4 regions of the Sporanaerobacter sp. PP17-6a genome follow, and region 3 is predicted to be linked to each of the others. Evidence: riboswitches for the same ligand, from Rfam matches in the RefSeq annotation. Region 3 holds a riboswitch; each other region holds the start of a gene.
The links. Region 3 has a riboswitch for cobalamin ahead of PP176A_RS04655 (Ig-like domain-containing protein). Riboswitches for the same ligand answer to the same signal wherever they lie in the genome.
Positions count from the first base shown of each region.

Region 1: linked by a shared signal. The riboswitch ahead of PP176A_RS07620 (sirohydrochlorin cobaltochelatase) and the one ahead of PP176A_RS04655 (Ig-like domain-containing protein) in region 3 are both predicted to bind cobalamin.
Region 2: linked by a shared signal. The riboswitch ahead of PP176A_RS14205 (succinate CoA transferase) and the one ahead of PP176A_RS04655 (Ig-like domain-containing protein) in region 3 are both predicted to bind cobalamin.
Region 4: linked by a shared signal. The riboswitch ahead of PP176A_RS08505 (ABC transporter substrate-binding protein) and the one ahead of PP176A_RS04655 (Ig-like domain-containing protein) in region 3 are both predicted to bind cobalamin.

Region 1 covers NZ_FMIF01000015.1:96,198-104,071, reverse strand. Annotated here, with positions in the region: gene cobM (precorrin-4 C(11)-methyltransferase) at 1-280, shown strand, start outside; gene cbiG (cobalt-precorrin 5A hydrolase) at 277-1,290, shown strand; gene cobJ (precorrin-3B C(17)-methyltransferase) at 1,291-2,031, shown strand; gene PP176A_RS07625 (cobalt-precorrin-6A reductase) at 2,028-2,792, shown strand; cobalamin riboswitch at 2,805-2,985, shown strand; gene PP176A_RS07620 (sirohydrochlorin cobaltochelatase) at 3,085-3,867, shown strand; gene PP176A_RS07615 (ABC transporter substrate-binding protein) at 3,901-4,932, shown strand; gene PP176A_RS07610 (FecCD family ABC transporter permease) at 5,012-6,016, shown strand; gene PP176A_RS07605 (ABC transporter ATP-binding protein) at 6,019-6,801, shown strand; gene PP176A_RS07600 (M24 family metallopeptidase) at 6,877-7,874, shown strand, end outside.
Region 2 covers NZ_FMIF01000038.1:53,112-60,985, forward strand. Annotated here, with positions in the region: gene PP176A_RS14170 (SpoIIE family protein phosphatase) at 1-255, opposite strand, end outside; gene PP176A_RS14175 (hypothetical protein) at 337-567, opposite strand; gene PP176A_RS14180 (hypothetical protein) at 627-1,436, opposite strand; gene PP176A_RS14185 (methyl-accepting chemotaxis protein) at 1,746-3,056, shown strand; gene PP176A_RS14190 (cob(I)yrinic acid a,c-diamide adenosyltransferase) at 3,046-3,579, opposite strand; gene PP176A_RS14195 (THUMP domain-containing class I SAM-dependent RNA methyltransferase) at 3,599-4,738, opposite strand; gene PP176A_RS14200 (class II SORL domain-containing protein) at 4,901-5,275, shown strand; cobalamin riboswitch at 5,394-5,576, shown strand; gene PP176A_RS14205 (succinate CoA transferase) at 5,714-7,276, shown strand; gene PP176A_RS14210 (YitT family protein) at 7,257-7,874, shown strand, end outside.
Region 3 covers NZ_FMIF01000009.1:24,970-32,843, reverse strand. Annotated here, with positions in the region: gene PP176A_RS04660 (S-layer homology domain-containing protein) at 1-1,895, shown strand, start outside; cobalamin riboswitch at 2,081-2,277, shown strand; gene PP176A_RS04655 (Ig-like domain-containing protein) at 2,519-6,931, shown strand; gene PP176A_RS04650 (leucine-rich repeat protein) at 6,971-7,874, shown strand, end outside.
Region 4 covers NZ_FMIF01000017.1:18,362-26,235, reverse strand. Annotated here, with positions in the region: gene bchH (magnesium chelatase subunit H) at 1-3,013, opposite strand, end outside; gene PP176A_RS08515 (ABC transporter ATP-binding protein) at 3,133-3,825, opposite strand; gene PP176A_RS08510 (FecCD family ABC transporter permease) at 3,836-4,834, opposite strand; gene PP176A_RS08505 (ABC transporter substrate-binding protein) at 4,824-5,855, opposite strand; cobalamin riboswitch at 6,021-6,180, opposite strand; gene PP176A_RS16055 (hypothetical protein) at 6,242-6,541, opposite strand; gene lipA (lipoyl synthase) at 6,723-7,565, opposite strand; gene PP176A_RS08490 (macrolide family glycosyltransferase) at 7,677-7,874, opposite strand, start outside.

The DNA of each region.
Region 1 (7,874 bases), on a different contig from region 3:
ATCTATGGCTATATTTCTTTCAGTCCAGATGATAGATCAGGTAGCAGAGAGGCTCAAAAGCCACTATAAGGAAACTACACCCGTTGCGGTAATACAAAGGGTCAGCTGGGAAGATGAAAAAATAATAATCGGCAACCTCAGCAATATAGCGGAAAAGGTTAAAAAAGAAGGAATAACTAAAACTGCACAGATCCTTGTAGGAGATTTTCTTGGGGATGAGTATGAACTGTCCAAGCTGTATGACAGCAATTTTAGTCACGGGTATAGGAGAGCAAAATGAACTGGGCAATAGTTACTCTGACAAAAGGAGGTACCCGTCAGGCCAAGAGAGTAAAAAAATCGTTGGATAATATTAGGATAGATATATATACCCTAAAAAAATGGTCTGATAAGGAAACTTTGACTATAGATAAAAAATTGAGCGAATTCGTGGGCAGCATATTTTATGAATACGATATTATACTGTTTATCATGGCTGCGGGAATAGTGGTGAGGAGTATAGCTAAGTATTTGGTAAGCAAAACTACGGACCCCGGCATAATAGTTATGGATGAGAAGGGACAGTTTGTAATAAGTTTAATTTCGGGCCATTTGGGAGGAGCTAATGACGCGGCATGTTTATTGGCAGACAGAGTAGGAGGGCAGGCCGTGATAACCACTTCTTCCGATGTCAGAGGATTGATAGCCGTTGATACTTTGGCGGAGAAATTAAACTGTCGGGTATCCGACATGTTAAATGCCAAAGATGTTACTGCCCTTATAGTAAATGATGAATTGGTAGGGATAAAGTCAGATATAAGAATAGATATAAAACTTCCGGATAATATAGTGGAATCTGCGAAGGGAAAGGGAATGATATACATAACAAACAAAGTTTTGGACATCTCCTCTTCCAATGAAGTACAGCTTATACCTAAAAATATAATCATAGGAATAGGTTGTAAAAGGGGAATTCCTAAGGAAGCTATAATATCGGCTGTAGCAGAAGCATTGAATTCTTTAAACATTGACGTAAGAAGTATAAAGCATTTTGCAACGGTGGATCTTAAGAAAAATGAAGCAGGAATATTTGAAGCTGCCCGATATTATGATGCTGAAGTTAAAATAGTTTCCAGAGAAGAAATAAAAACTGTGGAAAAGAATTTTAGCTGTTCCGAGTTTGTGAAAAAGACTATAGGGGTTGGCGGGGTCTGTGAACCCTGTGCAATGCTTACCGCTTCGGGAGGACATTTTCTTATGACCAAAAAATCTTATAATGGAATAACCTTATCTGTATGGGAGGAAATATAGGTGGACAAGACAGGAAAAATATTTGTAGTCGGAATAGGTCCCGGCAATATTGAACATATGACCTTTGAAGCCAGAAATGCTATTGAAAAATCGGATGTAATAGTTGGATATAAAACTTATGTGGACTTGATAGAAGATATAATAAGAGATAAAGAAGTAGCTTCGACGGGCATGAAAAAAGAGAAAGAAAGATGTGAAGAAGCCTTAAAATATGCGGAAGAAGGGAATACCGTATCATTGATAAGCAGTGGGGATGCCGGTGTTTACGGAATGGCGGGAATAATTTTGGAAATAGTTTTTAAAAGCAAAAGCTCCGTAGAGGTAGAAGTAGTACCGGGGATTACTGCTGCAAATGCAGCGGCGGCTTCTCTGGGAGCGCCTATTATGCACGACTATGTTACGATAAGTTTGAGTGATTTACTTACGGATTGGAGTTTAATTGAAAAAAGGCTTCACTGTGCAGGAGAAGGGGATTTTGTAGTATGTTTGTATAATCCTAAGAGCAAGGGAAGACAAAAGGAAATAGAAAAAGCAAGAGAAATACTTCTTAAATATAAAAAAAATGATACATTAGTGGGGATAGTCAGGAACGCTAAAAGAAAGGGAGAATCATGTGTTATAACTACACTTGAAGATATGCTTAAATATGATATAGATATGTTTACCACGATTATTGTCGGAAATTCACATACCTATATGGCAAAAGGCAAAATGATAACACCGAGAGGGTATGCAATATGATATTGGTATTGTCAGGGACATCTGACGGAAGAAAGATAATAGAATTGTTGTTTCAAAGAGGATATGACGTTATAGCTTCTACAGCTACGAAGTATGGAGGAATACTAATAGAATCCGATTGTAATGCGGAAGTAATATCCGAAAAAATGGAACAAGGGGATATGGAAAAGTTGATACGGAAAAGAAAAATAGAATGTATAGTAGATGCTACTCATCCCTATGCCGAAAAGGTTTCGGTCAATGCCATGGCAGCATGTAAATCTATGGGAATAAAATATTTAAGATATGAAAGAAAGGGAAACTCCTATGATAAGACAGATGGAGTATCTTGTTTTCCCGATTATGATAAAGCTATATCATACTTAAAGGGAACTAAAGGAAATATACTTTTGACTGTCGGCAGCAATAACCTTCAGCTTTTTACTTCATCTTTAGAGATTGACAGACTGTATGCGAGAGTTTTGCCTACCTATTCTGTGATAAAAAAATGTGAGGACCTGAGGCTTCTTCCAAAGCAGATAATAGCGGCCCAAGGACCTTTTACAGAGGAATTCAATAAGGCCATGTATAATAATTATAATATAAAATATATGGTAACTAAGGACAGCGGAGATGAGGGAGGAACCGAAGAAAAGATTAAAGGAGCTATAGAAACAGGAGTAAATGTGGTGTTGATAAAACGCCCTAAAATAAATTATATAAATTTATATGATAATATATATGATATAATTAAAGTTATTGATAAAGATTTAAAGAAATAATCTTGTATAATTAAATAGCTTAAAATTACAGGTTTTTTGAAATTAAAAGGGAAAGCGGTGAAAAATCCGCTGCAGCCCCCGCTACTGTAAATAGGAACGAAATCATACAATTACCACTGGAAGCTTTTCTGGGAAGGTATTGAGAGTAGGATGAACTATTAGCCAGGAGACCTGCCTGTAACTTTTATAAATAAGCCTTCGGAGGGAAGTGGTTGTTTACATGTAAGTTTTATTTATATATAACCATAGCAGAAAAGGCCATGGTTTTTTTATTTGAGATAAGGAGGGAATAATGGAGAAAGGAATTATTGTGGCAAGTTTTGGCACCACCTTTGAGGAAGCCGAAAAATTATGTATAAAAAGCATAGAAAAGAGGGTGAAGAAGGAGTTTAACGGATATTATACGGAAAGGGCTTTTACTTCCCAGATGGTGATTAATAAACTTAAGAAAAGGGATGGAATATCAGTAAATAATGTAACAGAAGCATTGGGGAAGATGAAAAACGAAGGTATTTCCCAAATATATATACAATCCCTTCATATAATACCAGGTCATGAATACAATAAGCTCGTAAATCAGGCAGAATTGTTTAAAAAAGAAAATCAGGATATCATTGTAAAAATAGGAGTACCGCTGTTATACGATGATACAGATTATGAAAGGACAGTAAATTCAATTGAAATTCCGCAAATTAAACCTGATGAGGCATTGGTTTTTATGGGACATGGTACAGATCATAGCTCGGATACCAGTTATAGTCTGTTGGAAAAATATTTTAGAAAGGAATATTCAGACAATATATTTATCGGAACAATGGAAGGAAGTATAACGTTAGGGAATATAATACCTCAACTCTTCCGGAGAAAGATAAAAAAAATTATACTAATGCCCTTTATGTTGGTAACGGGGGATCACGTAATCAACGATATGGCTGGCGATAAAGGCAGTTCATGGAAGAATACGTTAATCAAAGACGGTTTTGAGGTTGAAGTGAATATGCTTGGATTAGGTCAGAATAAAAAAATTCAAGATATATTCATATCTCACTTAAAAACCGTCATAGAAAATAACTGATTATTGAAAAGAATATTTTAGGAGGAATGAAATATGAAAAAGACAAAGATGTTGTTATTATTTTTGGTAGTTGTGATGGCTGTATCAATATTTAGCGGATGTCAAAACACTAAAGATGTAAACGGTTCGGATAATGATGATGCTAAAGAAGAAACGAAGAAAGAAGAAGAGAATAAACCAGTATCAGAATACGGGGTTACTGTTAATAAGGATAATGTAGTATTTACAGATGCCAGAGGAAAAGAAGTAACCATAAAAAAGAACCCTGAAAGGGTTGTCTGCTTATACAATTCATATCTTGACATCTGGGATAGCTGTGGCGGAAAAGTAATAGGAAAGGTAGAAGAAGCCGAGGAAAAACCTATTGAAAATGCTAAATCCGCTGAAGTTGTAGGAAGCCCCGGTTCTCCGAGCCTTGAAAAGATATTGGCATTAAAACCTGATTTAGTCATTTTGACTAATGACTTTAAAGGTCAAGCATCACTGATTCCGTCATTGGAACAAAATAACATTCAGGTTATTGATTTAGCTAATACTTATTTAAAGGATTATTATATGACTGTAAGGCTTTTCACGGGGATTACCGGAAGAGAAGACCTGTATGAAAAACACACCAATGAAGTAAAAAAGAAAGTAGATGAAATAATAGCAAAAGTACCGAAAGACAAAAAATATAAAGTGCTAATAGTATTTGCTACTGCTAAAAATATTACAGTCAGGAATTCGGAATCAATGGTGGGGGAAATGCTCAAGGATTTAAACACCATAAATATATCCGATACTGCGGCAAATTCGTCTGATGCAAAGGTCTTCAGCATGGAAAAAATAATACAGGAAGATCCGGATTTCATATTTGTACAAACTATGGGAAGCGATAAAGAGGAAATAATGGCAAGATTGAAACAGGATGTGGAAGATAATCCGGCTTGGAGCTCTCTTACTGCTGTGAAGAATGACAGATATATAATTCTTTCTAAGGACTTGTACTTATATAAACCAAATGCAAAATATCCCGATGCTTATGAAGGCTTAGCAAAAATACTTTATCCGGATATATTCAAATAAAAAGATTGGCATGGCTGTATAGTCTTTATATAAAAGACTATACAGCTATTAAAATGCTTAATACTAAGGGGAATAAAATATGACTGATAGCAATATAAAAAAAGAAAGAATTAAAAAGAAGGTTATTTTACTGATTTTTATAGCTTTGACTGTAATCAGTTTTTTTATAAGCATAGGAAATGGAGCGGTAAAGGTACATCCAAAGGAAATAATAAATGCGGTATTCTTTGAAAAATCCACAGTGAACTATCAAATAATATGGAACGTCAGATTGCCGAGAACTATAGTAGCAGCCCTCGTTGGGACATGTCTTGCATTATCGGGAGCCATATTGCAGGGTGTTATGAGAAACCCATTAGCGGCGCCAAATATCATAGGAGTTTCCTCTGGAGCCGGACTTATGACATTATTAATTCTGATACTCTTTCCGGATTTCTACTATTTGGCACCTATAGGTGCATTTATAGGTGCACTTCTGGCCACACTTTTTATATATTTTTTAGCGTGGAAGGAAGGTGTTGTACCAACGAGATTGATACTGGCCGGAGTTGCCGTTTCTTCCTTATTGGGAGCGGGAACAAACGCCTTGATGACGTTTTATCCGAACAAGGTGGCAGGAGTTATAGGCTTCATGGTGGGGGGCCTTTCATCTACTACGTGGCAGCAGGTAAAAATTATATTTCCTTATGCAGCTATAGGGATTTTTTTGATTTTATTGATACCAAACAAACTGAATATACTGATGATGGGAGACGAAGTAGCTACAAGCCTTGGATTAAATGTTGAAAGAACAAGGTTTGCCTTTATTATAATTTCGTCCTTATTGGCAGGAAGTGCTGTAAGCGTTGTAGGGCTTTTAGGATTTGTAGGACTTATAGTACCACATATGACGAGATTGTTTATAGGTTCTGATTATAGATATTTACTGCCGGCAGTTATTTTTACGGGAGCTACTGTAGTCATGCTATGTGATACCCTCGCAAGAGTAATGTTTGCACCTATGGAAATACCTGTAGGAATTATAATGTCAGCATTGGGAGCTCCGTTTTTCTTATATTTACTAAGAAGAAAGAAGGAGTATTAAATATGGAATTAAAAGTTGAAAACTTAGATGTGAATTATGGAGACAAGAATGTTGTGAAAAATATAAGCTTTAATGTAGATTCCGGACAAATAGTTACCGTTATAGGGCCTAACGGTTCAGGGAAATCAACTTTAATTAAAGCTATGGGCAGATGCTTAAAGCCGGCAAGAGGTAATATCTACTTAGACGGAACCAATATCAAGGATATGAATACTAAGGTCATTGCTCAAAAACTATCTATGCTGCCCCAGGTAAAGAGTATAGCATCCGATATATCTGTGGAAGAATTGGTATCATACGGCAGGTACCCTCATTTAAAATTTGGGAAAAGGCTTAGTAAAGAAGATACGGATATAATAAATTGGGCGTTGGAAAAAACCGGTCTTATTCCGTTGAGAAAAAGATTTGTTACAACCTTGTCGGGAGGAGAAGAACAGAGAGCGTGGTTAGCCATGTCTTTGGCTCAAAGGCCTAAGATACTTATGCTCGATGAGCCTACTACATTTCTTGATATATCCTATCAGGTAGAAATTTTAGAATTGGTAAGGGAATTAAACAGAACACTGAGATTAACGGTAGTGATGGTTTTGCATGATTTAAACCAAGCCGCAAGATATTCGGATACAATTTTGGTTATAAAAGACGGTAAGCTATGGAATCAAGGGCCGCCGGATAAGATAATGGATGAGAAATTATTAAGAGAAGTTTTTAAAATAGAAGCGGACATATATGATGATAAAGTAAATAATTGTCCTTATTTTATTCCTAAAAATGTTATTGGTTAAAATTTTGTCCTTATTTACTTTTTGAGGAATCAATTATATTATTGATATAAATAATATATTAAGGAGTTGAATTTAATGATACAGGAAAGACTTAAAAAGGTTTTAGAAATTATGGAAAAGAAGAAATTGCCTCAGATTATAGTTTCCGATCCATCAGCTATATTTTATCTTACAGGGAAATGGATTTTTCCCGGGGAAAGAATGCTTGCACTTTATATAACGTTAAATGGGGATAATAAACTGTTTGTAAATGAATTATTTCCAATAAGCGAAGACTTGGGACTGGAAATTGTATGGTACAATGATGTGCAGAATCCTGTAGATGTATTGGTGAAATATATTGAAAAGGATAAGCCAATGGGTATTGATAAGAATTGGCCTGCTCATTTTCTGTTGAAGCTTATGGAACTAAAAGGCGGCACTGTATTTGTAAATGCTTCCGAGATTATAGACAGAGTAAGGATGTGCAAAGATGAAACTGAAAAACAACTTATGAGAAGTGCTTCAAAATTAAATGACACTGCCATGGATAAAATGGTTAAACTTGTGCCAAAGAAATATTCGGAAAAGAAAATGGGGAAAATACTTTCTGACATATGGGATGAATTAGGAGCGGAAGGCCATTCCTTTGACCCTATTGTAGGATATGGCGCTAATGCAGCAGATCCACATCATACAATGGATAATTCAACTGTAAAAGAAGGGGACTGTGTTGTAATTGATATGGGCTGCAGAAAGGATTCCTATTGTTCCGATATGACAAGGACCGTTTTTTATAAATATGCATCGGAACACAGCAAAGAAGTTTATAACGTAGTTCTTGAAGCAAATAAAAGAGGAATCGAAAAAGTTAAAGCAGGAGTAAGATTTTGTGATATAGATGAAGCAGCAAGAGATTATATTACGAAAAAAGGATATGGAAAATATTTCACCCATAGACTCGGACATTCCATAGGAATAGATGTTCATGATTTTGGGGATGTTTCTTCGGCTAATACTGATATAGTTCAGCCGGGGCAAATTTTTTCTATTGAACCCGGGATTTATATACCGGGAGAAGTGGGAGTCCGTAT
Region 2 (7,874 bases), on a different contig from region 3:
AATTTCTCCTGTTGCTATACTTCTTTCAGTAATGCAAAAACTGCAGGGCCTAATTTTACCAAGAGCTTCATAACATTTTTTCCCTACAATTTCTGTTCCCAGAGCACCTTTCATGGTCTTATTTGCATATATAATTGTCCCATTTCTGTCTATAACTCTGACCCAGTCCGCCATTCCCTCAAGAACGTGATAATTAAGCATATTGAAATTTTTTATTTGGTCTTCAAAATAACTAACTTTGTTCTTTTCCAACATAGCTATCACCCATATTTTAGAAATTTTTTTGCTCGCCTTCATAATAACACACTATACAATAAAATACAAAACAATTTAATATTAATCTTGAGTGTTCTGTAAAATATCATGATAAATATTGATTATTTCTTCCCTATATATCTCATCTGCATCTATAGAACCCCATCCTAATTGATTCTGAAATATGCCATCATAAACCTGATCATGATAACTCCTTAAAACATGAGGAATATTTTTTTCTGACAATATTTCATCCAGTAACATGGCTTCAACTTCATTGTTAAGAATCAAAATCTTTTTTATTTTTCCCATTAAACTATCTCCTTTTAAAAAAGCATTCACCTCAATTGAAATGAATGCTTTAATTCACCTTACTTTATAGAAGAATTATAGATTACATTTAAATAATCGGGATTAAATATATCCTTTTTTACAAATCCCTTTTCTTTATTGTCATATTTAAAATCAGACAACTTAAATGTAGCAGAGCCCGTCTGAAGGGTAGCTATATGATAATCATCTTTAGATGTAAACACCCAAAATTCCAATGCTCCCAATTGTATATAATCATCAAATAAAACAAATTCTCCATCTTCATCTTTTATAATGAGAAACCATTTCTGTCCATCATCCCATGCTATTTCTCCATTATCATACCTTTGAGCTGTAGTATACATCTCTATACTTTCATCTTCTCCGTCTCTATCCAGATCAACTTTTTTACTGTCTAAGAGAGTCAAATCGGAAGTATCAAGTTTGTCTCCGGAAAGATGTACATATTCTAATTTTTCTTCCTGTTCAGTCTTTTCATTTTCCTCTTTCAATGCTTTATCATATATCGTTTCTCTCAGAGATTCATTTAATTGAGCTTTAATTAAAGTCTTATTCTTTGAATCATCTTGAGAATAAGTCATATAATAATATTTATCCTTCTTCAAACCATCCCATAGCTTTTTATTTTTTACATAGATCGTAATTTCTTTTAACTCACTTTCTTTATCTTCTCCCAATATTTGAAGGATAATTGAATGACTATCACCCTCCTCATCTTTGCTTAAAAGAAGTCCCGAAGTAATAAAAGTATTACTATTAATATTATTGGAGGATTGAAAAATATAAAAAACAACTATTACTATTGCCAAAATCAGTATACCCACTATATTTTTAATCTTATTATTCATTCTCTCACCCTTCCTTAATTTTATAGCCTATAGGAAAGTTCCATTTTTCTCAATATAATTTGAAATAAGTTTCAAAAAGGCTTCTCTGATTTATTAATGCTTCTATAGAAGTCTTTTTTATATATTATCATGTCTTGTATACAATTTCAACCTATAAATTTAAAAACCTCACTTACTATTTAATTATATCATAAATCTAATTATAATTTTTTTATTAGCAATTATTACTTTATATTATTTCATTTTTTGTCGATTTAATGTACAATAGATATTGTATTGTAAAATTATTATATTTAAGGGGGGTTTATTATGGAAAGCAAAACTACAAAGGAAAACACAAAAAATAAAGATAACAATCTATCTAAAATTAAAATAGGACTTATAACACATTTAGTAATTAACTTACTTATAAGTACCTTAATATCAAATGGATTATACGTCTTATTAGCAGAACATATGAATGTTAGTCCTAATTTTATAATGTTAATTTTTTCATTTGTAAACATAATTATTTTCTTATTAATAACCTATTTCTCAATTAGCCGTTGGCTTGTAAAGTTCTTCAAAGCTATCGAACCGGTTATTGAAGAAATCTCTAGAGGCAACTTAAACGAAATAAGTTTATTCAACGGTAAAAATAAATTCAGTGGAATCACGGATTCATTAAGCAAGGCTAATTCAAATATAAAAAATATGATTACAGGAATAACACAGAATTCTGAGGTATTATCTAAAAACGCCAAAGATCTGTCTGATATTGTCGAAGATACTACTCAGGCAGTGGAACAAATCGCTTCCAGTGTTAACGATATAGCCTCCGGTTCAGAAGATACATCAAAAAATATTACTGAATTAAGCGAAGCCATATCCAATCTTACTACTCTTTCACAAAATACAGAAAAAAATACTCAATTGGCTACGGACCTTTCAGCTTCCATGGCCAAATCAGCAGAAAAAGGTAGCAAAGATATGGAAAAGATAATCGATAAGGTAAGTTTAATTGATTCTTCTACCAAAAATACTTCAGGAATAATCGAAAATCTTAATGAACAAATTAAAAACATTGAAAATATAGTAGTAATCATAAACCAAATAGCAGAACAAACGAATCTTCTTGCATTAAATGCAGCAATTGAAGCAGCAAGAGCAGGAGAATCAGGAAAGGGATTTGCTGTAGTGGCAGATGAAATAAGAAAACTTGCCGACGAAACCCATACATATTCAGATGAGATATCCAAAATTACAAATTCCGTTACAGGAAGCAGTAAAAGTGCTGTAGACAGCATTGAAAAGGTAAGCGGAATAGTTAATGAAAGTGTAGAAGTCGCTGATTTAACTAAAGCTTCTTTTGAAGAATTGGTGGAAAAATTCGATAAGATCAATCTTTCAATAGTCGAAATTGCGGAAGCTTCTAAAGAGGTAAGAAATAATAGCGAATATATCCTTGAAAGAGCTACGGAAATATCCGCTATATCAGAAGAAACTACTGCAGCATCTCAAACCAGTTCGGAAGCAATAGATAAAAATCTTGCAGCCATGGAGGAAATCACCTCTTCCATTGAAAGCTTATCGGAAATTGCAGATAAACTAAATAAAATGGTAGAAAAATTTAATGTATAAAATCTACTTTTATTTCTTCTTCTTCAAAATATCTTGCTATGGAATAGAGTAAATCAGATAATCTGTTTAAATATTTCACAACATTTGAATCTATTTCAGCATTTTTTTGAAGAGAAATTGTTCTTCTTTCGGCTCTTCTGGCAACTGTTCTTGATACATGAAAATATGAAGATGCTTGTCCGGCCCCAGGTAATACAAAACCTGTGGGCTTTTTTACCTTTGCCATATACTTATCTATATTTTTTTCAAGATAGTCTATATCCTCATCTTTTATTCTATGAGGAACCTTTGTTTGATCTTCTGTGGCAAGATTGGCTGCAACAATAAAAAGTTTATTCTGAATATGATTTATTAATTCATATGTATCCTTATCGTCTTTTATATAATTTTTAGCAAGACCCAAAAATGATACCAGCTCATCTACAGTGCCATAACTTTCAACTCTTATATCATCTTTTGATACTCTCTTATTGTCAAAAAGACTTGTCTGCCCTTTATCCCCGGTTTTCGTGTATATCTTCACAAATAATTCCTCCTTCATTTTAATTTCTCTTTTTTGGTCTTGGACCATAAAACTGATAATAATTCACTTTAATTTTTCCATTAAATAATTTTCTTCTCCTATCAGCTCTCCTTCCGTATATTTTTTCAAACTCCTCGTTAGATGTAAGAAAATAAAGAGACCATGTATCCAAAAAACTGAAAACTTCACCCATTTTTCTGTATAAATCCTCTACTTTTTCTTTCTCTCCCATTCTCTCTCCATAGGGAGGATTTGATATGATAACTCCGTATTTTTTCTTGGAGCTTAGTTGCAATGCATCCTTTGTTTCATAGGTAATACAGTCGTCCACTCCCATCTCATACGTATTCTCTCTTGCAATTTTAACAGCTTCTTTATCAATATCATACCCAAAAATTTTCAGTTCTCTCTCCTGTATAATAGATTTCCTTGCAAAAATCTTTTCTTCTTTCCAATATTCTTCTTTTATTTTTTGCCAATCTTCTGCCGCAAAACTTCTCTGTATTCCCGGAGCGATATTTTTCCCTATCATAGCAGCTTCAATGGGAATAGTGCCGGAACCGCAAAATGGATCAATAAGTATTCTCTCCGGACTCCAATAACTTAGTTGAATCATAGCCGCAGCAATTGTTTCCTTTACAGGTGCATTGACATGCATTTTTCTGTATCCTCTCATATGAAGGGCTTCCCCTGAAGTATCAATGGATAGAGTTACCACATCTTTTAAAATCGAAACCAATATTGTAAATTTAGCTCCTGTTTCTTTAAACCATTCAGTTTTATATTTTGTTTTTAATTTTTCTACAACTGCTTTTTTAACTATGGCTTGGCAATCTGAAATGCTGAATAGCTTAGAATCCACGGATTTTCCGTTTACGGTAAACTCCCCGTCTTCATCTATCCATTCTTCCCAAGGAAGTGCTTTAGTTTTTTCGAACAATTCATCAAAGGTTAAAGCCTTAAATTCCCCCATTTTTAAGAATACCCTATCGGCAGTTCTAAGCCAGATATTTGTCTTTGCAATATCTTTTTCTTCACCTTTAAATGTTACCTTTCCATTTTCAACTTTTAAATCCGTATATCCTAATTTTAAAAGCTCCCTTTTAACTAATGATTCCAAACCAAAAGTCGAGGTCGCAATAAGTTCTATTTGTCCCATTTTATCCTCCCAATAATTAATTACCTTAATATTATACACCAAAACTAAATTAAATACTTTTTAAATGAGTACTTTTTAAAATCCTTGGGTATATAATGTTATAGGTTAAATTCTATATGACGAATATAGAAAACAAAAAACAATAGGGAGGGTCTTTAATATATGAAAAATATAGGAGAAACAATTCAAAGCGGAGATTGGAAGGGTGAAAAACATGTGCCTGTAATTCATGCCCCTGAAAAAGTTAAAAAAGGAGAAGCATTTGAAATAAAAGCAATAGTAGGAGAAAAAATACCTCACCCGAATACTTTGGAACATCACATTTGTTGGATAAAAATATTCTTTCAGCCTAAAGATGCAAAATTCCCAATAGAAATCGGAAATTCTGAATTCAGTGCTCACGGAGAAAGCGAAATATACAATGAGCCTTCCGTTTCTCTGACTACAAAAATTGATAAATCCGGTACAATTCATGCGTTAAGCTATTGTAATATTCACGGTCTATGGGAAAATAGCATAGAAATTTCCGTAGAATAGTGAGGTAAAAGATGAGGCTGTTAAAAAGAAGCTTCATCTTTTTTTATAATAATCTATCTCCTTGTTCTGGTATCCTTGACTAAAAGTTATTTATATTATATATTTTAATTGTAGTTAAATTTAATATTTAGGTAAAGGTACAAAGATTTATATTTCTTTGTTTAAAAGGGAAACAAGTAAAAGTCTTGTACGGTCCCGCCACTGTGAAGGTGAGAATTTTAAAATATGCCACTGAGAAATTGGGAAGGCTTAAAATTCTATGAACCTAAGTCAGGATACCTGCCTTTGCTAATGCACTAAAAACTCTACGGTAGATAGGGAGTGTTTCAGAATAGAATTATTATGTAAATACATAATGTTATTTTGCTTGTCACAGTTCCTGAAACCGCCGAGTTCAGGAACTTTTTTATTGCCCAAAATCATGAGGAGGTTAAAAGAGTGATAGAAGATAGAATAAAAGATATTGAGCTAAGAAAAAAAATAACTACAGCTGAAAACGCTGCACTATTTATTAAAAATGGTATGACAATTGCTACAAGTGGCTTTACTCCTTCAGGATATCCAAAAGCTACACCATTAGCACTTAGTAAAAGAATTAAAAACAATAACGAAAATATAAAAATTACATTAATTACAGGAGCTTCCGTCGGAGATGAATTGGACGGTGAATTAGCCAGAAATAATATTACAAAAAAAAGAATTCCCTATCAAACAAATGATAGCTGTAGAAAAGCTATAAACAATGGAGACATTCAATTTTGTGATGTTCATTTAAGCCTATTGCCTCAATACATTAATTATAATTATTTGGAAGATATAGATATCGGAATCGTAGAAGCATCTGAAATTACCGAAAACGGATGTATGATACCAACTACCTCTGTAGGTATAACACCAACTATAGTAAAAAAAGCTAAAAAATTAATAATAGAAATAAATACAAGTCAACCAATAGATCTAAGAGGAATACACGACATATATACTTTACCAAATCCCCCAAAAAGAACGCCTATACCTATACTAAACTGCAAAGATAGAATCGGTACAAATTATATCCAAATAGATAAAAATAAGATAATCGCCATAGTTTTCACGGATATAAGAGATGATGTTAAAAAATTAGCAGAACCAAATAAAGACAGTAATTTAATGGCGGAAATTTTTTTGGAATTTTTAGACCATGAAATCAAAGCAGGCAGAATTCCAAGAAAATTATTGCCCTTTCAATCCGGGGTCGGTTCAGTATCAAATTCAATACTAAATGGATTCTCTCGTTCAAAGTATGATAACCTTCAATTTTATTCAGAGGTAATACAGGATTCAATGTTGGACTTAATAGATATAGGAAAAGTACAAATAGCGTCCGGAACTGCTATTTCCCCTTCTCCGGAAGGATTAAATAAATTTTATGATGATATTAAAAGATATAAATCGAAGATAATATTGAGGCCACAAGAGATTAGCAATAACCCGGAAATAATCCGAAGACTCGGGGTCATAGCAATGAATACGGCAATAGAAGTAGATATATACGGTAATGTAAATTCCTCTAATATAATGGGTGGAAATCTCATGAATGGGATAGGAGGCTCAGGAGATTTTGCCAGAAATGCCTATCTGTCAGTATTCTTTACAAAGTCCACAGCTAAAAATGAAACTATTTCCACCGTAGTACCTCTTGTATCTCATGTCGATCACACCGAACATGATGTCAACATAATTATTACTGAGCAAGGAATAGCGGATTTGAGAGGTTTAAGTCCAAAGGAAAGAGCTATAAGCATAATAAACAATTGTGCTAATCCTATTTATAAGGATTTACTTTCGGATTATTTGAAAGAAGCTATGAAGAGTAAAAAGAACATACCTATATTACTAAATAGGGCTTTTAAATGTTTTGAATCATTAGAAAAAACCGACACGATGAAAAGAGGCAACATAGTTTGTTATGCAAATTTAATAAATAGAAAGGGTGATGACTATGAAGAAAAAAGCAAATGAATATATAAAAATTACCGTTGGAATGTCACTGGTAGCAATCGGTCTATACTTTTTTTTAATGCCAAAAAATCTATCTGTAGGCGGGGCTAATGGTTTAGCTATTGTTATAAATCATTTTATCCCGAATTTATCAATCGGACTTCTTATGATAATTATAAATATTTTTCTATTTGCAATTGGCTTTATCTTTATCGGAACTAATTTCGGTTTTAAAACCATATATGCAAGTTTTGGGGTCTCGGTTTTGGTATTATTATTTGAAAAAATTTTTCCCATGAAAAAACCATTAGCAAATGATATACTGATACAGCTTATTTTGGGTGTTATAATATCTGCAATAGGCATGGGCATAGTATTCAATCAAAATGCCTCAACAGGCGGAACAGATATTATAGCCAAAATATTAAATAGGTTCTGGGGTATAGATTTAGGTCGGGGTGTGCTCATTTCCGATCTTTCAATAACATTGGCAGCTGGCTTCGCCTATGGACTGCAAATTGGCCTGTATTCGTTATTAGGTGTGTTGCTAAATGGTTTAGTAATAGATGCAGCCATTGAAAGTATGAATATCCGTAAACAAGTTGTTATAGTAAGCAAC
Region 3 (7,874 bases):
GACCTACTATAAAAGAGAAAGTCGATAATGCGGAAATATACGTAAACGAAAGTGCATTTTCGGTAGATGGTGAGCCTGCAGTTACTGATGAAAACGGAAAAGCAGTATTGAAATTTAACAGCCCAGGGACATATTATGTATCGGCAGAAAGGTTTAGCGGAGAAGGTATAAGGAATATAGTCCGTCCCGTACCTGTAAAAATAACGGTAACAGGGGAAGAGATACCTCAGAAAGAAGTTATCAAAGAAGAGGAAGGAAAAGAGCAGGTAAAACCGATAAAGAATCCCGAATATGAAATAGAATACAAAACGGTAACAGATCCTAATTCCACGGAAGATCAGATATTAAGAGCGGTGGAATCGGCAGCAGGGAAATTAGCAAGAGACGGAAAAGAGATAAAAGAAGAAAAAACTGCATTAAAGATAGCTCAAGATATGAGAGACGTACTAACAATAATGAATAAAGCAACAGATAGGATAACTACAGAAGAAGGGATAAATATAATATTATCAAAGAATACGCAGATACAATCTATACTTATTAGAGCATCGGAAAAAGCTAAGTTGCAGGAGAGCAGAAAAGAAATAGAAGAAACTTCGGAAAAGGTACTGGAATTTGTACTCAAACTGATAAACAAAACACCATCGGAAACGAAAACGGAAGAATTAATAAATGAAACCATAACAAACCAAGGTAAGATAGTCAAAAATATAGGAAAGGAATATGGGAAGAAAATAGAAACAATATCTGCAAAATTAGTAGAAAAAGGAGCAGAAAAACTTTCAAGAGTAAAACTTTCAAAAGACGAAAAGACGATAGGAGAAGATTATATAAATAATAAATTTATAACTACAGCAAAAAAAATAGACCAAAAACTTAAAGAACAAAACATAGAACCTACAAGGAACATACAAAATAAGGAAGTAATAGAAATAGGGAAAGGACAGGAGTATGAAATAGGACTGTTCATAACAAAAGAAGCATTAAATAAAGCTAAAGAGGAAGGAATAGAAACAATAGAAATAAAAACAGAACTGGGGATAGTATCCTTATCTGAAGAATTGATAAACAGAGGTGAAAAATTAGATATAAAAATTATTAAAATAGCAGATGGAGTAGAAATATCAATAAAAGATGAGGCTGGTAAAGAGATAGTGCTAAACAAGCCAATAGAAATATCGATTCCTTATACAAAAGAAATAAAAGTACAGTCTAATATAGGAGTATTGCAGATAGGCAATGAAGGGAATAAAGAAGAACTGGGAGGAGTATATGACAATACAGACAATACGGTTAAATTCATAACAATGAATACAGGAAGATTTATTGCACAGGAGGGAGATAGAGAATTTGAAGACATTAAGGGAAACGATATAATAGGAGAATCAGTAAGAAGCTTGAGTTCAAAAGGGATAATCAAAGGAAGAACAGAAAAAGAATATGCTCCCAATGAGAACATAACAAGAGGAGAATTTGCAGCCTTAATATCAAGGATGATGAAATATGACGAAGAAGGAAATAAAGAATTGCCATTCAAAGATGTATCAAAAGATAAATGGTATTACAAATCAGTATGTGCAGTATATGGAGAAGGGCTTATAGATGGAAAAACGAAGGAAACCTTCGAGCCTCAAGCCAATATAACCAACGAAGAGATGGCAAAGATAATAGGAAACATACTGAAAAATAACTTTTATAGGGAACAGAAAGAAGAAGAAATAAAATATACGGATGCAGACGAAATATCGGATTGGGCAAGAAAAGGAGTAGCAATAGGAAAATATAACGGGATATTTGAGGGATTGGACGAAAACAGTTTTAATCCTAAGAAAGAGGCAACAAGAGGAAATACCGCAGTGATGTTGTACAGATTGTATGAATTGATCATGAAATAGATAAGAAATGCCGATTTGAGGGTTGACCTTGAATTGGCATTTCTTTATTTTGACAAGATATTTGCACATATGCAATAAAAAATGTCATTTTTAAAGAATCCCACAAATTCGGTTTTTAGATATTGCGGTAGTTAGATTTATATGCTATGCTGATTATAGGCAAAAGAATTAAATTTCATAATAACTTAATAATAAAATGTTTAAGTTCTTTATCTCAAGATAAAGATTAAAGGGGAATCAGGTGAAAGTCCTGTACGATCCGGTCACTGTAAGTGGGGAGCATTTCTTCAAGATGTCACTGTTTATACAATAAATGGGAAGGCGAAGGAAAACGTTGCTTTGATCCACAAGTCAGGATACCTGCTTAGGCATATTTGCATTACCTTCCGACGAAAGGCATATGTAAATTATACTTAGCTGTTTGATATAATAAATATTATAAATTATAGTATATAATGAGTTTAACAGCTCTGACTTTTACTGGAAGCCAGAGCTGTTTATTTTTTGTAAAATTTATTAGAGTGAGAAAGGATAAATAATAGACATGAGATTTTAGAAAGGAGGAGGCATAGAACAGCGAAAGATATTCTATCTTAAAAATAAAGAATACGAGGAGGTTGACTATGAAAAGTATAACTAAAGTATTGCTTGGCAGTATTATGGCATTGGTTATAATACTGTCAAGTATACCTGTGGCAGATATGAACGGTTATGCTGATAAATTAGGTGTGTTAGGATATCATGGGAATCAATTGGAAGATGATAGATTGAGTGCCGCAATAGAGGATATGAAAACATATTATTCTAAAGAAATAAAAGAATATACTTATTCTGAAGCAATGACATTAAAGAGTTTAGGTGTAGATGAAAAAACTATACGGGGGAAATTAAGATTAGAAGATTTATCTTTTGAAATAGGTGATAGTTATAGAGATTCAACTTCTAAAGAATATGCAAAATCTATTATGAGTCTTATTGCAGCAGGTTTTAATCCTGCAAGCTATGGGGGAAAAGATTATTTAAGCTTTTTAGCAGAGTCCCAAACGAAAGAAGGATTTTTTGAAACTAAAACGGATACGGGAGATGAGGCGGAAGATATAGCCTATTCCATAATAGCTTTGGATATGGCAGGGGCAGAATATGATGTGGATAAAGCTGTTAAATTGTTGGAAACCAAATTTACCGTTGAAGGGGATAAGGCCTTTGTAAAAGAATGGAGCTGGAGTTCGGATGGAGATCTGGAACTGACGGCTGTATCTTTAACAGCCCTTTCCAATCATCAAGATATTATTGGTACCGACTTGATTGATAAAACTATAAACTATATTGAATCCGAACGTTTTAACTCAGGAATGTATGGAGAAATAGATTGGTCTGGCAAAGAAGTAGAAAGTGCAAAGCTTACATCCAAAATGGTACAAGCTCTGATGGCCGTTAAAGAAAATATACCTGTTGAAACCATAAAAGGCCTTTTAGATTTAAGGGATGGAAATCAATTTAAAGAAAGTAAAAGTTCATATAATGATTATGCTACAGCTGAAGTTTTCTCAGCTTTAACGGATGTATATACTGAAAAATCCATGTTCAAAGAGATAAACGCAGGAATTGGAGACCCTACTGCTGTAAAAATATTTTTACCAGGGGGTTCCGGTGATTTAAAGATTGGAAAGAAAATGCAGTTGTTGGCTAAAACTTATGATGCAAATGGAAAATATGACTTTTCACAATCTTACATATGGTCATCGGATAATACTGAGATAGCAACCATAGATGAGATGGGAACAATCACGGGTCATAAGATTGGTACGGCTAATATTACCGTTAAAATAAAGGGATTTGAAAATGTGGAAAAATCAATTGCGATAAATATAGTTGGAGTAGAACTTAATAGCATAGATATAAAAATTGACGGAGAACTGTCAGAAATAGAGGTAGGTAAAAAAACAAAAATATCGGCTGATGTTTTAGATGCGGAAGGAGAAATGCTTGAGCAAATTGATATAAAGTGGAAATTATCACCGGAAGGATTGGCGGAATTAGACGAGGGCGGTATTTTGACTGCATTAAAATCAGGAAATATTACAATTACAGCATCGGTCGAAAAAAATGAAGACGAAGTGTTATCAGATAGTGTTGATTTAAAAATAGTAACAAGACAGGAGAGAATTGGTGAAGCATTAGAAGAAGTTAAAGAAGGCATTGTAAACAATCCCGACAAATATGAATACACTACGGCTATGGGTTTAAAGCTTATGGGAGTTGACGAAGACCATATAACCGAGAAAGCATCAAAATATAGCTATTTTCCCAATGCCAATACGAGGGCAGAGGATATAATGATGGCTATTGCCATTGGAAAAGATCCAAAGGATTATTATGATAAAAATTATGTTCAAGAAATATTGGATAGCAATTTTTATGAGGATACAAATCCAGAATGGTTAATCAATGCCATAATAGCCTTAGATATGGCGGGAGCAGATTATGACGAACAAAGAGCCGTAAATTCATTATTAAGTAAATTTATAAATAGTTCGGGAAGATATTATATAAAGAATACAAGTAATGATGACCCAAACAATGAACTTAACTCATTAGCCCTTATAGCTCTTTCAAAACATGAGGATTTGGAAGGTGTTGAAGAAGCTGTTCAAGGTATAAAAAACCATCTGAAATTTGTGCAAAATGAAAATGCATTAATAGAAAACTGTAAAACCCACTCTTTTGCAATTCAAGGATTAATAGCATCCGGTGAAGATATATATTCTGATGAATGGACAAAAGAAGATAAGTATGGGAATAAAATTACTCTATTAGATACATTATTGAGCTTAAAAGTAGGGGATCAATTTAAAGTATTGCCTGATAATGCATATCCAAAAAGCGGGCAAGAGGTATATGGATTTGCAGCTTTGGTGGATTTAAGTGCGAATAAATCCATGTATTATGAACTGGGTAATGAAAAACCTAAAGATTTCACCATAGAAATACAGGGAGAATCAAAAGAACTGACTTTGAAGCAAGGAGAAACAATTAAATTAGAAGCTAAAGTATTTGAAAATGGAGAACCTGTGAATAAGGAAGTTGTCTGGGAAAGTTTAGACAATACTATAGTGGAAGTTCAAGATGGAAATGTAAAGGGATTAAAAGAAGGACAGACCAAAGTAAGAGTAAAGGTAAAGTTCTTTGAAGATATATATGATGAAATAACTATTAGAGTAGAACAAATAATTGGTAAACCTGCAAAGATAATTATCAAAGGATTGAAAGATACTCCGATAGTAAAGGGAGATAAATTTAAATTAGAAGCTACTGTACTGGATGTTAATGGAAATGAATTGGAAGACAATGGGGTTGAATGGACGAGTTCTGATTTTGAAATAGTTTCTATTGATGAAAATGGCGATGCTGAGGCACATAAGGCCGGTTCTGTAAATATCACCGCAAAGATTAAGAATACAGATATTAAAGATAGTACTGCAATAGCAGTTTTCGAGAATGAAGAAGAAGCGGATAATACCCTTGATAAATTTATTGAAGCTGTAAAGGCTTATTATGAAACCGTATATTATACGGAAAACCAAGGTAACCTTGACGCGTGGGAAACCGCAACCCTTACCAGGGCAGGAATGAATTTAGATAAATGGTATGCCAATAAAAACTATGAACCGTCATATGATATAAATCTACAATACTTAGCAAGTAAGGCTAACCAAGCCCTTATTATGCTGGATATAGGTGAAAATCCGGCTGATTTTAAAGGCAGAAATTTAATAGAAGAAATAGTCCAAGAAATAAACAAAGGGGATTATGGCTACGGAAATCAAAATTATTTAAAGGCTGTAATAGCTGTAGACAGATACAATGAAAAATATGAAGACCAAAAAATTCCTTATGATGAAAGTGTAGTTATAAATAATATACTTTTGGCACAGACCGGGGAAGGTGGATTTAAAGAAAGGGGAGAATCTTCGGTACCGATAAATACCGGATATGCTTTGAAGGCTTTAAGCAGACATAAAAATTTTAACGGTGTGGGAGAAAGTATCAACAAAGCTATAGGATATTTACACTCCATACAGAAAGACGACGGAGCTTTTTATACGGAAACATATATCACAGGGAATAATGCCGAAGTAATCAGCGGCCTGTTATCCGTAGGGGAAGATCTGACATCCGAGAAATGGACTAAAGGAGATAGAAATCCGATAGAATCCATGTTTATATTATGGAAAGATAACGGCTCATTTGATAATTTGGAAGGGGAAAGTGAAAACAACAGGGGATGGATTGCTGCAACACAAAAATCCCTTTATACATTGGTGGATTTAAAAAAAGCGGGATACTCCGATTATATTGTAAGGTCAAGGACATTGTCGGATAAACCTGAAGAACCGGAAAAAATTTTAGATGTATATACAGCCATAGCTGTAGACAAGGGAGAAGACTATGAAATGAAATCCGACCCTAAACAAGTTACGATAAGTACTAAATCTCATAGTGCAGGATTAACAGCCTTAGGATCCTTGCAGGCAACTACATCATTATATGAAATGACGGGGAGTATGGTAACATCCATATACGGAATCGAAAATAAAGGTATGGGCGGATGGATATATGCTGTTAACGATAAAATTCCTGATGTTACTCCGGATAAGGCAACCTTAAAAGAAGGAGATAAGGTGGTATGGTTTTATAGCCCCAAAGGTATGGATGGACAGGTACCGACATGGGCAGAGCTTACAGAAGGGGAAGGAGATGAAAATGACAAGAATTTCAAAATAGAATCTTTATCAGGGGAAGCTATAGTTAACGGCAAACATACCGAATTGAAATACAAGGTGACCAATCTTACCGATGAAAGCAGAAAAGTAACATTTACAGTAGGTTTATATGACAAAAAGACGGATAAGTTGATTAACTATTCGTCAATAAACAGAGAATTTGGTCCGAAAGAAGAAATTGATATGGAAACCGTATTTTTAATACCATCAACCGGTGAGTATTATATTAAAAAATTTATTTCAAATATTTAGTAAAATAGATTCGAATAATAAAAGATGAGGAGTGAGGATATGCAAAAAAGATTCAGATTTTTATCTATATTGGTAGCATTGAGTATAATTTTATCTCCGATTTCTTTGGTTGTCAGCAATATGGCCGATGCCCGGGAAGCCAATATAGGTATAACGGAAGAACTCCAAGGAACAAAGGAATCAACAAATTCCGAAGAAACAAAACCTTCCGAGGAAGAAGAACAGGGAATAACGGGAAAGACAGAAGAACCAAAAGAAGAAGAGTTTGAACTTCAGGGTTCGGAGGATACACCATTTGAATTTGATGAAGAGACAGGAACTATAACAGGATATAAAGATGGAAACCCGCCGGCGGATTTAGTAATACCGGCAGAGATAAACGGTGTACCGGTAAAACATATAGGAGATAATGCGTTTTATTATTCACAGTATGGCGGGGGAATAAATAAACAGCTTAATAGTGTGGTATTGCCGGAAGGTTTAGAGTCTTTAGGGTATATGGCATTTCAAAAAAATAATTTTACAAGTATAGAATTACCTAGCACATTGACTACGCTGGGGAAAAGGTCTTTAGCTTATAATCAATTGACAGCTATAGAATTTCCTGAAAGTCTTACATCCATAGGTGAAGAAGCTCTGATGGAAAATAAGTTTACAGAAATAGAAATACCTTCGCATATAGAAGAAATACAGGCAGGGGCATTTAAGACAAACTTATTAACTAATATAATATTGCATGAAGGCTTAAAAAACATAGGCGCAAAGGCATTTGAAGACAACTCTGTAGAAGAAATAAATATACCGAGTACAGTACAAAATTGGCCCACAGGAAAAGATGAGCCGATATTTAGAAGAAACAACAGAGACATTAATAATAAAAGTGCTACAGATTTAATATTAGCAAAAGTATACAACAATTCAGGAGCAACAGCTAAGAATACTT
Region 4 (7,874 bases), on a different contig from region 3:
ATACCCTGGAAATAGCCAGTTCTTTTGCTTCCTCTTCATCATAGCCTTTATCAAGAAGCTTTTTGTATATTCTTTTTGAATTCCTTTTGAAATAATTTTCCTCATCACTTTCGTCCGATTTCCAAAGCCTTTCAAATATCTCATTAAGGCTTACTATCAAATTCGGAAACATGTCTCTGAAAAAACCGCATATATTTATTGTTACATCTATTCTGGGCCTTTCCAGTTCTTCAATGGGAATAATGTCATATTTTGGATCCCATTCATTGCTGCTCTCCGAAACCCTGACCCCCAGATAGGCTAAAATCTGGGAAAAAGTTTCTCCCTGAGTCCTCGAAGTTTCGAGCCCCCACAGCACCACGGCAGTAGATAAGGGATAGGAATTCTCTTCTTTTTTATAAGCATCGAGAGTATTCAAACATATCTTTTCCCCTCTCTTATATGCAATTTTAGTGGGTATAAGCCTGGGATCAAATTGATACAGATTATATCCTGAAGGCAATATTTCAGGATGCCTGTATATATCTCCCGCCAACTTTGCAGGATTATACTTTCCCTCCAATACCCTCATCAAGCCTTCCATTTCATAATTTTTTTGAGATGATTCAATAATTGTACACCCGTATTCCAAGGATTTTATAAATTCATCTTTATTATTTTCATTTATATATTTTGACTTTTTCAGCTTTCTATTTTCAAAATAATAATCAATAATTTTTTCTGCTTCTTCATCAATCTCTCTTATAGTCTCATACTGATCATTATCTAAGAGAGCATCTAAACTACATCCGTTAGCTCTTGTAATTAATTCCCTGATGCTTAAAATGCCGTTTCTGTTGTACCTCAGCAGACCTTTTGCATATTCCCTCGCTTCTTCAGGGGTATACCCTTTCCCGAATATATGGAGTCCCTTCGGTATGAGGCTTTTCTTCATTCTGTATAATTCTCCTTCTATATTATCGAGGTTCTTCGGCATATTAAGTTTTTCAGCCAGCTCCCATATACTTGATAATATATCATCGCTGCTTTGGGGAGCTAATGATAAAGACTGATGATAATTGTCTATCATTGATATTAATCCCGCAAATTCTCCGTAAAGTTCCCCTTGTACAAATACCGGCGGCTGATAACTTATTATATTTGCATAGGATCTTCTTTTAGCAATGGTCGACTCAGAGGGATTACCGCAATAATATAAATATATATGAGGAATATCCGATAGAAGCTTGTCCGGATAACAATTTCCGCTCATACCGCATTCCTTTCCTTTTAAAAATTCCAAGGTGCCGTGGGTTCCCACATGAATGATTGCATCTGCTTTGAATTCGTCTTTAATCCATTTATAGAAACCCGAATACTGATGATGGGGAGGCAAGGTTTTATCATGATATACTTTTTCAATTTCTTCATGTACTCCTCTCGTGGGCTGCAATCCTATAAATATATTCCCTTCAATTATCCCGGGAATCAAAAACTCATTATTATCGTTGACCATTATACTGCCGGGTGACGGTCCCCATTCCTTTATTATGTCTTCATAATCAGAACTTTTCTTTAATTCTTCTCTATATTTTTTATCCGGATATTTAATCATTTTTTCCCAACTATCACTGTATTTCCCTGAATTAACTATACCCCCGGCAGTAAATATCCCCATGAGTTCTTCTTTAGTGAGAGGATTTACTTTATAACCTTTATCTTTTAGATTTTTCAATATATTTTCAACAGATGAAAATGTATCTAAAAATGCTCCTCCGAATATATTACTTTCTCCAGGAGGATAATTATAGCATATAATAGCTATCCTTTTATCTTTATTTTCTTTTTTTCTAAGATTGATATATGACCTGATTCTGGATATCAATTTGTCTACTCTTTCTTCTATTATCACAAGTTCATCGGTTCTAATATCAAATTCCATGTCATATCTTGGCTCTGTCATAGCCCCGACAGGATATGTTTCGATACATCCGTCTAATTCCGGCAGCATAACGGAAATCATCATTTCTGATGTGCTGCAGCCCTGTATTGATTCTTCCCATTCCTTAATCCTTCTTCTTGACATAAAATAAGGATGAAAATACGGGACATCTGCTTTTTTTAGCAGATCTATACCTGCTTGAGGTTCTCCGCCCATGGGACCTGCTCCAAGCCTGAAGGACATGAAGTTCAGTATTATATCCACAGATGTTTTGGTGGATTTTAATATCACATCTTTAATCTTCTTTTCATTCTTTGTAAATGCTCCTGAAATTGCAATAGGAATGACATTTGCAAATTTCTCAATTCTTTTTTTGATTTCTCCGACACAGGACGATGTATCTACAGGATATTTATGGCCGTAGAAAAGAATCGCTACTGTGGGTTTTTTAATATCAAAGGGAAAGTCCTTTTCATACTCTTCATAATTTTTATAAAATCTCATAGTCTCAGGATTACATATACCAACTTCTTCTACTTCCCTCGGTTCCAGCAGTCTCGGTATTTCATTTATATTTCCATAATCCCTCAACATGAGGTAAAGCATATTGAGAATATTTGACTTATCCGCTACCTTAAAATATTTCAGTATACTAAAATAATTTTTCATATCCCTCATCTTGCCCGGCATTATTTTGCCGAGCGTTTCCGCCGTACTCTTCATCTTTTCAATGGCAGCCATATTCATTTTCTTTTTGTTTTTCCCGTCTGTCATGCCCTTCATAGTAAAACTTCCGAGACGCATATACTCTCTTGCGGAACTTCCGTAAGGAACTATATTCCCATTGCAGCTTTCAAGACCTATATATACGCTTTTCGCTATACTTGAAGGGCTTCCCATTAAATCTACAAAAACCAAATGGCTGTTTTTAATATCTTCTGCCATTTTTTTGGATTTTTCATCATTCATCTCTTCTTTTCCGTAATAAAGATTTAAATCAAGAATATTAGGATATTGTCGGTTTATCTCCTTCCCTGCTTCAATTAAGGATTTAATTCCAGGGGTTGATACAGTTATAAAAGTAATCTTCACCATAGGACCTCCCTATACTTTCTAAATGCATTCTTTCGCATAAAATCTCGGTTTTTTCGTATCTTCATCCATTGTTATTTCGGCTTTAACTTTAAAGACTTCTTCAATTGCTCCGCTTTTTAATATAATCCAGGGATCTCCTTTTGCGTATATTGGTGATCGTCAATTATAATGAGTTCGTTTGAATATCTGACCGCATGATTTATATCATGGAGTACCATGACTATAGTTATTTCTTCTTCCTTATTTAGCTTCGTTATGAGATCCATTATCTCTAATTGGTTACATATATCAAGATAAGTAGTAGGTTCATCCAGCAGAAGTATCTCCGGCTTTTGTGCAACAGACATAGCAATCCACACCCTTTGCATTTCTCCTCCTGAAAGGGTATTAATTCTTCTGTTCTGAAGCTTTATCACTCCCGTCTTCTCCATTGCCCATTGAACTATTTCACTATCTTTTCCGTCAACGGTCTCCCACCAATTTTTATAAGCATATCGCCCATATTGAACTAATCTTTTTACAGTTACATCGTTCATCGTATTATTATTTTGATTTAATATGGCTATCTTTTTAGCTACATCTTTGTTTTTCATTTTGAATATATTCTCTCCATTTAAAAAAATCTTTCCCTTTTTAGGTTTTATACTTCTGTTAATGGTCCGTATTAAAGTAGTCTTTCCACAGCCATTTGGACCAATAATAGAATAGACCTTCCCTTTTTCTATCTGTAAATTTATATCCGTTAAAACATCTTTATTTTTATAGCTTACGCTTAAACCCTCAATTGATAATATAATATTCTTATTCATCTTTAGCCTTTTACTCCCTTCTTAGCAAGAATAAAAAGAAAGGAACTCCCAGTACCGCCATTACAATTCCTACCGGTATCTCCATGGGGCTTAAAACAGTTCTTGCAAAAGTATCGCTTAGCATTAGGAGTACAGAGCCAAATAAAGCAGTTGCAGGAAACATGTATCTATAATCGTTCCCAATAACTAACCTTATACTGTGAGGCACTATAAGCCCTACAAATCCTAAAAGTCCCACAACACTTACTGCACTTGCCGCAAGAAAAGCGGCTAAAGCCGTAAATCCAAATCTTGTTGCTTCAACATTTAAGCCAATACCCCGTGCAACATCGTCCCCCAATATCAAAATATTAAGTTTGTCCGCAAATATATTTGCTAAAACAAAACCAATTATAGTGTAAGGTAAAATAGTCCAAACTTCCGGCCAGCTTCTTGATGATAAACTTCCATTCATAAAATTCAATGCTCCATGGACCCGATCACTATAAAAGACCAATATTCCTGAAATCCCTGCGGCAAAAAGAGACGATACAGCTACTCCTGCTAATACTACCCTTATAGTTTTTATGCCGCCTTTCCAGGATAAAAGATATATTATGGAGGCAGCCAACATGGCTCCCATAAAAGCTGCAATAGTCACCATTTTTATATACTGGGGAAAAACGACCAATACAATAATTCCAAATAGTCCTGCTCCGCTGCTTATACCGATTATGCTGGGATCAGCTAAGGGATTCTTCATTACCCCTTGTAAAATAGCACCTGACAGAGCAAGATTTATTCCTACCAAAGCTGCCAATATCATTCTTGGAAGCCTGATATTCCAAATTACCATTCTCTCTGGACTTCCGTCATCCTTAGAAATAACTTCAAATATCCGCTTCACCTCTACCTCAAGAGTTCCTTTTGTAAGCCCTAATATAAAAGATATAAAGAAGAGCATCGCTAAGATAGCAATAACAGTTATTTTAAATCCCTTTTTGTCCCTGAGAGAAATATCATTTTCCATCCTGATGAGTCACCTCTCCATATATTTCCGGATATATACTCTTTGCCATATATTCTATTGCTTCACTATAATAAGGACCTGCATTATATAAGAAATACTGTTGGGGAAGATAAATAACTCGTCCCTCTTGAACGGCTTTTACTCCCTTCCATACGGGGTTACTCTTAAATTCCTCTTCCATAGTCTTTTTGGCCTCTTCGTCATCAGATATCATACTTGTAACCAGAACATAATCAGGATTCTTTTTCACTATGTATTCCACATCCAACGGAGTAGTTTCCGAGCCTATAGTATCGGGAGGCAAATCGGATGCAATATTGTCAAGTTTTAAAATTTTAGCTACATCTCCTGCTATACTATTGTCCAACTTAACAGCAATAGTTTTGGCTGTTATATATAATATGACCACGGATTTATTGTCTTTGGGCAGTTTAGATACTATTTCTTCTTTCTTATTCTTTAGAGCTTCTATCTTTGCTTCAGCTGATTTTTCATTTCCCAGTATCTTGCCGAAGGCATTATAAGTTGCTATTACATCATCATAGCTTCTTATATTAGTAGTAATCACCTTAAACCCAATATCCCTTAATTTATCCGCCTGTGTCCCTTGAGTGCCGGCCTGAGCTATAATTAAATCCGGTTTAAGGGATACTACGGATTCCATATCTATGGAATATACAGGCCCTATCTGTGGAAGATCGTTTATTTCCTTCTTATATTCGGATATCAATTTTAAATTATCTGTTATATTAGACGTACATATGGATTTTCCCCCCAAATCGTACCATATATTTAAGGGGGTGCCTGATAAAACAGCTACCTTTTCCGGTTTCTTTTCTAAGATAGTTTCTTTCTTGAGAAAATCCTTTATCTTTAACGGATAATTATTTCCCTCTACAGTTATGGGAAGGTCTTGAGTATTGCTCAACCCGCCTGTCTCAGTAGTTTTAGTATACCCCGAAACGCTAAATATCAACATAATCACAACTAATGGCAACAATATCCTTTTATAGAACTTCACCTTTTTCATCCTCTCTTTTTATAAAAAAATAAGAACTTCATTAAAGCAATAATCATGGCTAATGAAGTTCTTATAAGCTTATTAAATAATCTTTATTATATAAAATTCAATAAAGCAAAAATTCTTCTAAAATAATAATCAGCTTTCTCCATCCACCGTAGAGTTATTTCTGCTAATAAATAGGTAGGTTTTCTGACTTAAGATTCATCATCTTTTCTGTCTTCCCAGTTTCCCAGTGACATTTAGAAAAGACTCTTCCTTTACAGCGGCGGGACCGTGAGGGATTTTCACCCTGCTTCCCTAGCCCTATTCATTCTTATATTCAATTCTCATCTATTATATTAAATATAGTGATATCAATTGTCAAGACAAATTTTACTTTGCCATCAACGTCTGCGCCAAGCAGCTCTTACGCCAAACACCACTAATCCTATCATCAGCAGGATACCAATTAGCGCAGCGCCGGGTGCGTCATCGGTTTCCCCAATGTAAATGCCGGCAATGCCAATCAATATCCCGATGACAAAGAGACAGGCAGCGATACACCAGGCCTTGCGCCTAACTTTCTTCAAAAAGTCTACCTCTTTATCCGTCGTTGGCGGCAGCGGTATATTGACAGGAGATTTCATCTTTTCATAGTCCGAGCGGCAATCGTCACATTCCTTTAAATGCTGTTCGACCTCCATTTGTACACGCTTTGGGCGTATTCTTTGTATATTTCTTCAATGCGGGCACCCACTACCTCGCCTCCTTTTAATTGATTCTGCTTATATATCCCAAAAACGAATGTTTCGTTACAGAGGGAAAAAATATTTTGAACAAAAGCGGAGAGAAATATTTCTGCAGTCTTACCGTCCCCTTCATGTCTTAAAAATTCTCTGCATAGTAAGAACTTCTAACGAGAGGTGCCGATGCCACTCTCTTAAAACCCATGGATAACGCGATTTCTTTATATTCGTAAAATGTTTCAGGAGTAACATATTCCACTACCGGAATATGGGATTTGCTGGGCTGCAAATATTGCCCCAATGTCAGCATGTCACAATCAACTTCTCTTAATCTTCTAAATACATTTATTATCTGTTCTTTAGTTTCACCCAAGCCTAACATCATACCCGATTTAGTCCTCATATTTGGTTTTGTCTTCTTTACATAACCAAGTAATTCTATAGATCTATCGAATACCGCCATAGGTCTAATCTTATAATATAATTCCGGTACTGTTTCTACATTATGATTCAGTATGTTTGGTTCTGAATTTATGATAATATCTATTAATTCCTTATTTCCTTGCATATCAGGTATAAGCAGTTCAATTGTTACCTTTGGGGCAGTCTTTCTTATTTTCTCTACAACTCTTGCAAACTGATTAGCTCCTTGATCTTCCAAATCATCCCTAGTAACAGATGTAATAACGGCATGTTTTAAACCAAGCTTAGCTACAGCCTTAGCTACGTTTTCCGGTTCCATGGGGTTTATTTTTTCGGGCTTTTTCTTAGTTACATTGCAAAAGGTACAGTTTCTGGTACAATTTCTACCTAATATCATAAATGTGGCAGTTCCTCTTTCATAGCACTCCATCCTATTAGGACAATTGGCTTCATTGCATACGGTATTTAAAGAAAGTTCTGAAATCAAAGAGTTTACCTTACCTGATACATTTCCACCTTGTATTTTTACTTTAATCCATTCCGGTTTTTCTAAATGCATTTGTTATTCCTCCGTATTTAAATTTATATCCAGCAGTCCATTAATAAATTCATCTGTTGATAATCCAAGGATATAGTCATTAATATCTAAATTATCCTATTTCAGCCACATCTATTCTTCTGCAATCCTGCCGATAACCTCCGCTGCTTTTTTTGCACCCCCGGATAGTTTAAGGCTTTCTGATAATTTTACGGCATTTTCCTGATAAGAATCATATTCTAGAATCGTCTGCACCGCTTCTTTCATATCTTTGGGGTTATCATTTTTTAAATAAACTCCGGCACCTAAAGTCACAACTCTTTCAGCTAC